Regions from separate parts of the Erwinia sp. INIA01 genome, predicted to be linked through region 1. Evidence: predicted binding sites of a transcription regulator. Region 1 holds the regulator's gene; the other holds the start of a gene.
What was found. The regulator ArgR, encoded in region 1, controls arginine synthesis, uptake and breakdown. The targets are predictions, from matches to a motif close to ANTGAATAAAAATACANT.

Region 1 (3,422 bases):
GGAGACGGGGCGAAATGCGGACTTACTTAATAAAATCTTCGCCCAAAGCGATATCTTTTTTCAGCGTGTCCAGCATCTGATCAAGCGACTGCTGCTCAAACGCGCTCAGTTTACCAATCGGACGGCGTTCAACAATACCGTTTTTGCCCAACAGCAGCGGCTGTGAGAAGAAACGGGCGTATTCGCCGCTGCCTTCAACATAGGCACATTCGACAACATTGCTTTCCCCTTTCAGGGCGCGAACCAGCGACAGTCCGAAACGCGCCGCAGCCTGGCCCATTGAGAGCGTCGCCGACCCGCCACCCGCCTTCGCTTCAACAACCTCAGTACCGGCATTTTGAATGCGTTTAGTCAGATCCGCCGCCTCCTGCTCGGTAAAGCTGACGCCTTCAATCTGCGACAACAGAGGCAGGATGGTAACACCAGAGTGACCGCCCACTACCGGAACGTTCAGATCCTGCGGCTGTTTGCCTTTCAGCGCAGCCACAAAGGTGTTGGCGCGAATAATATCCAGCGTGGTCACGCCGAACAGTTTGTTTTTGTCATACACACCGGCTTTTTTCAGTACTTCAGCCGCAATGGCGACTGTGGTATTAACCGGGTTAGTAATGATGCCAATCAGCGCTTTCGGCGCGGTCGCAGCAACCTGTTCAATCAGGTTGCGTACAATGCCGGCATTGACGTTAAACAGGTCGGAACGGTCCATACCCGGTTTACGCGCTACGCCAGCGGAAATCAGAACCACATCAGCGCCCTGCAAAGCCGGGGTCGCATCTTCACCACTGAAGCCTTCAATTTTGACTGCTGTAGGGATATGGCTAAGGTCTACCGCAACACCCGGAGTGACGGGGGCGATATCATAGAGAGAGAGTTCTGAACCAGCCGGAAGCTGGGTTTTCAGTAGGAGGGCCAGAGCCTGACCGATACCACCCGCTGCACCGAGAACTGCAACTTTCATCCTAAACTCCTTATTATTTTGAGCATGTTATGCCGGGAAATCCATCTGCTTACGACCTTAGACGACCTGCGGGATAATGACGATAGCGGGTTTACGGTTTTGCGTGCTTAAGCACTAAAAAGCAGCAAATGCTGAAGATATGCCCGCATTGCATCCTGTTATCGCTGGTCGCCAGTCGTTGCAACATGCAGACATCGTGATCCGGCGTACCTTACACCTATAGCACTTATCCGAACAACATCAATTTTATAACAAATTGTTCACTTATTGTGCAAAGTAGTACCGGCCCGTTAGATTTCTTTTCAGTGCCAAAGTTTGTTAGACTTCGGCTCCCTGCCAGGCTTTCACCTCGCACCACAATTCAAGTTTGCATAAAAATTCATTTAATTGCATAATAATGTACTATCCCGCTTGGGGTTCCCCCATTCACTTCCTTTTTATCGGTAACCTATGCGTAACCCATCAAAGCAAGAAGAACTGATTAAGGCGTTCAAGGCCTTACTGAAAGAAGAAAAATTCAGCTCGCAGGGCGAAATCGTCAATGCACTGCAGGAAGAAGGCTTCGAGAATATCAATCAGTCAAAAGTCTCGCGGATGCTGACTAAGTTTGGCGCGGTTCGCACCCGTAATGCGAAAATGGAAATGGTGTACTGCCTGCCGGCTGAACTTGGCGTTCCCACCACCACCAGCCCGCTGAAAAACCTGGTGCTGGATGTCGACTTCAATGATGCCCTGGTGGTGATCCATACCAGTCCGGGAGCCGCTCAGCTGATTGCCCGCCTGCTCGACTCACTGGGAAAAGCCGAAGGTATCCTTGGTACTATCGCCGGGGACGATACCATCTTTATTACCCCTGCCCGCGCCTTTACCGTCAAGCAACTGCATGATGCAATCCTGGTCCTGTTCGAGCAGGAGCTTTAAAGGAAAGAGTTATAAGCAGTCTTGTTATGCCCCATTGCTTAACCTCGTGCTAACACCTGTTACCGGGGCATTTATGAGCTGTCGCAAGGCAGCTCTTACCTCAGTTGTCGAGCCACCGCCCCCGTCTATTAGCACATATCACTGGCTTTTCGCGAGAAAACAGCCTGTCTGGCAAAGCACTATTTATTTCACCTGTGTGATCGCCCGCAAATAACCGCACAAATAGTTAAAGTCATCCAGGTTGATGTTTTTACGTGAATTTAACAAAGCCAGAGCAAAATATAAGCACTTCTTATAACTAGTGGTTATTAAAACCGCACACAGTTGCAATAAATCCCAGAAAAATATTATTAGCCTGCTATTAATATTTTCCGTTATCAGATCTATACTTATTTCCGTGATGAGAATCACAGTAACTAAAAAGATAAAAACAGTTGACGAGGAATAAAATCATGAACGTAAAAACTACCATTGCCGCTCTAAGCGTACTCTCTGCTCTGTCATTCGGTACATTTGCCGCCGAATCTGTTAACGCCACTCAGGCGCAGAATCTCCAGTCAATCGGTGTGGTCAGCGTCAGCGGCGTCGCCGGTTCACCAATGGATATCCGCCAGGCGCTGGATAGCAAAGCGACGGAGAAAGGTGCCAGTGCATACCGCGTTATCGAGAGTTATCAGAACGGTAACTGGCATGCCACCGCCGAGATTTACAAATAATACCGGTTTAAAAAAGTTATTCAGTGTCAAAAAATTAGTACGGTAACCCCAAGAATAATAAATGCTTTTTAGCCCTTTCGGTTACCGAAAAACCTTATCTGGAGTCAATATCATGAAAACTACATTTACTATCGCTGCCTTAGGTCTTGCTTCTGTTCTTTCATTCGGTGCCAGCGCTGCACAACTGGTGACTAACGATCAGGTTGCTCAACAGAATCTGCAATCTGTCGGCACCATCAGCGTTAGCGGCATCGATGCGGCGCCAAGTGATATCCGCCAGCAATTGTCAGATAAAGCTGACCAGCAAGGTGCAACCTCTTATCGCGTGATCGAAGCGCATAATGATGGCAACTACCACGCGACTGCTGAACTGTACAAATAAGTCATCGCACCGGATGCCCGGCATCCGGTGGTGGTATCGACGACCTGGTCATTATGACGTAGCCCGTAGGTTGTTGATTGCAAATGGGAGATAATCTATGAAAATCAAAACAACCATCGCTGCATTGAGTCTTTTGTCAATGATCGGTTTCGGCGCTTCTGCCGCCGAACTGGTCAATAGCCAACAGGCAGAGAACTTGCAATCTGCGGGGACAATTACGCTAAGCGGTGTGGCCGGAGTACCCTCGGATATTCACCAGCAGCTGTCACAGAAAGCAGATATGCAGGGTGCCAGCGCCTATCGCGTGGTAGAAGACCGCAATCAGGACAACTGGCACGTGACCGCTGAGATTTACAAGTAATTCCTCGTCGAGGCTATCCATTAATAGCCGCCTATGACGAACTCTTTGGCCCCGTTCGCCGGGGCCCTTTTTGATAAAGACTAT
Region 2 (3,422 bases), on a different contig from region 1:
CTCCGCCACTTGCTGCTGAAAATGCGCGGTACGCAGCTTGCGCTCTTCTTCTATATTGCTGATAAAGGCCGTCTCAACCAGTATTGACGGAATATCCGGGGCTTTGAGCACCGCAAATCCGGCCTGATCGACGCTGCGTTTATGCAGATGGTTCACCTTCCCCATTCGTGACAGCACCTCTTTACCAAACTTCAGGCTGTCGTTAATTGTCAGGCTCTGCACCATATCGAACATCGTATGGTCCAGATAGCGATCGCCACTCATGCTGACGCCGCCAATTAAATCCGATTCGTTTTGGGTTTGCGCCAGATAACGCGCGGCGGTGCTGGTGGCCCCTTTGGTCGACAGGGCAAAAACCGACGACCCGCGAGCAGCGCGGCTGGTAAACGCATCGGCGTGGATCGAGACAAACAGATCCGCACGCTGCTTACGCGCTTTCGCCACCCGAACCTTCAGCGGGATAAACACATCTTCATTACGCGTCATATAAGCACGCATGTTCGGGTGTTTATCGATTAGCGCTTTCAGGCGGCGGCCAATTTTCAGCACCACATCCTTCTCGCGGGTTTTATGCTTGCCGACCGCACCGGAATCTTCCCCACCGTGCCCGGGGTCAATCATAATCACGATGGGCCGGTCTTTCCCGGCCTTACCCGGCAGCGGTGCCGCGGCGGGCTGGCTGCGTTCCAGCTCGCCCTGATTGTAATCTTCCAGTAATGCCAGCAGCGGATCATCATCGTGCGGCTGTTTAACCGGGTAAAGATCCAGCACCAGGCGGTTTTTGATCCCGGCAACCGGTGCCAGCGTAAAGGTCTTGGGCGAGACGTTTTGCTTCAGTTCCAGCACCAGGCGTACGGTGCTGGCATCAAACTGCCCCACGCGGGCATTTTTGATGTAGGGGTCGTCCTGACGCACCAGATTGCCGACACCGTTCAGCGTATGATTGAGCTGAATATTTTCAATATCGATCACCACGCGATCGGGATTACTGAGCGCGAACTGCTTATACTTCAGTGGGATATTAGACTCAATGGTCAGGCGAGAATAGGTTGATGATGGCCAGATGCGGATCGCCACAACATGGCCGCCGGCAGCCATACCTGCCCGGCTGACGCTGAGCAGCAATACGGCACCCGCTCCCTGTAAAAGCCGTCGTCGGTTGAGGGATGTTGAATCGGTCATGCCACTCCAGTTGCTGTGAATTGATTAATAAAAAGACAAACGTTCGTTTTTTGCAAAAACTTTAGCGAATCCCTTAACCAGTGTCACCCCAAAAAAGCGATTAAATGCAGCACATTAGCTTGAGCAAAAATCAGTACTGGGTGATAACTAAGGAAAAATGCCACTTGCGCCCGAAGCAATAAAAGAATAAAAATACACATTTACCGAATAATAATGCAAAGAGGGTTTGCCGTGAAGGAACGTAGTACCGAGCTGGTTCAGGGTTTTCGCCATACCGTTCCCTATATCAATGCCCACCGTGGTAAGACGTTTGTCATTATGCTGGGTGGTGAAGCCATCGAGCATGAGAACTTCTCAAGCATCGTTAACGATATTGGTCTGCTGCATAGCCTGGGCATCCGCCTGGTGGTGGTTTACGGGGCCAGACCGCAGATCGATGCCAACCTCTCAGAGCGAAATCTCGAGCCTGTTTATCACAAGCATACCCGCGTAACGGACGCACAATCGCTGGAGCTGGTCAAACAGGCCGCCGGCCGGCTGCAGCTGGATATTACCGCTCGCCTGTCGATGAGCCTGAACAATACTCCGCTGCAGGGCGCGCATATTAATGTAGTCAGCGGCAACTTTATTATCGCCCAGCCTCTGGGCGTGGATGACGGGGTGGACTACTGCCACAGCGGCCGTATTCGCCGCATTGATGAAGAAGCGATCCACCGTCAGCTGGACAGTGGTGCCATCGTGTTAATGGGCCCGGTGGCGGTTTCCGTTACCGGCGAAAGCTTCAACCTGACCTCTGAAGAGGTGGCAACCCAGCTGGCGATTAAGCTGAAAGCGGAGAAAATGATCGGTTTCTGTTCCGAGCAGGGTGTCACCAACAGCAACGGCGATATTGTCTCCGAACTGTTCCCGAACGAAGCGCAGCAGCGCATTGAAGAGCTGGAAAACGACCAGGACTACCATTCCGGCACCGTACGTTTTCTGCGCGGCGCGGTAAAGGCCTGCCGCAGCGGCGTGCGTCGCAGCCACCTGATCAGCTATCAGGAAGACGGTGCCCTGCTGCAGGAGCTGTTCTCTCGTGACGGTATTGGTACGCAGATTGTGATGGAGAGCGCTGAGCAGATCCGTCGCGCCACCATTAACGATATTGGCGGCATCCTTGAGCTCATCCGTCCGCTGGAGCAGCAGGGTATTCTGGTGCGCCGCTCACGTGAACAGCTGGAAATGGAAATCGACAAATTCACCATTATCGAGCGCGATAACCTGACTATCGGCTGCGCCGCACTTTATCCATTCCCGGAAGAGCAGATTGGTGAAATGGCCTGCGTTGCCGTTCACCCGGATTACCGCAGTTCATCACGCGGCGAGGCGCTGCTTGAGCGTATCGCGCTACAGGCTCGCCAGATGGGGCTGAAGAAGCTGTTCGTGTTGACCACGCGCAGCATCCACTGGTTCCAGGAGCGCGGCTTCCAGCCGGTGGATGTGGAACTGCTGCCGAGCAGTAAGAAAGAGATGTACAACTATCAGCGCCGTTCCAAGGTGCTGATGGTAGATCTCCGGGAAAACAGCGTGCACGTGCGCCAGAGCTAACTGGCGCCGCGCTATTTTACAATCGTTCCACCAAACCGCTTCGGCGCTGGGTACGCTTTTTCACCGCGCTGTTAAAAACGCGGGTATCAGCGTACAGCGTCAGCTGGCGCTTAGCGCGGGTAATGCCGGTATACACCAGCTCACGGGTTAATACCGGCATCACCTGATTCGGCAGCACCATCAGCGTGTGCTCAAACTCTGACCCCTGAGATTTATGCACCGTCATCGCATACGCGGTGTCGTGCGGGGGCAGTCGGCTGGGCTGCACCGCTTTGATTGAGCCATCCGGCAGCGGGAAAAATACCTTCAGCGCCTGCTCACCATCCAGCATCGCAATGCCGATATCTCCGTTAAACAACCCCAGCAAGCGATCGTTGCGGGCAATCATCACCGGCCTGCCAACATACCATTTACCGTTTGCCAGCGTACCGCGACGAATCAGTCCGGCCTGGCGTAGCGTAGTTTCAATACGTTCATTCAGGCCGCTAACGCCGAATGGCCCCTCACGCAGTGCGCACAAAAGCTGGAAGCGCCCAAATGCCGACAGCACGTCAGCAGGAGAATCCCCTGCGGAAAGCCGCGAGAGATAATCACGGTAGCCTGTCGCACAGTCGTTAAGCAGCTGCTGGTACTCTTCGCTGCTGCTTAAACCG

Region 2: the regulator ArgR is predicted to act here: its motif matches at 1,364-1,381, upstream of argA (amino-acid N-acetyltransferase).

The regions. Positions count from the first base shown of each region.
Region 1 covers NZ_JAPDNC010000013.1:27,322-30,743, reverse strand. The annotation lists gene mdh (malate dehydrogenase) at 23-958, opposite strand; gene argR (transcriptional regulator ArgR) at 1,409-1,879, shown strand; gene yhcN (peroxide/acid stress response protein YhcN) at 2,332-2,595, shown strand; gene yhcN (peroxide/acid stress response protein YhcN) at 2,708-2,977, shown strand; gene yhcN (peroxide/acid stress response protein YhcN) at 3,075-3,338, shown strand; gene OMR58_RS20835 (barstar family protein) at 3,419-3,422, opposite strand, start outside.
Region 2 covers NZ_JAPDNC010000002.1:724,979-728,400, reverse strand. The annotation lists gene amiC (N-acetylmuramoyl-L-alanine amidase AmiC) at 1-1,182, opposite strand, end outside; gene argA (amino-acid N-acetyltransferase) at 1,396-2,769, shown strand; gene recD (exodeoxyribonuclease V subunit alpha) at 2,786-3,422, opposite strand, start outside.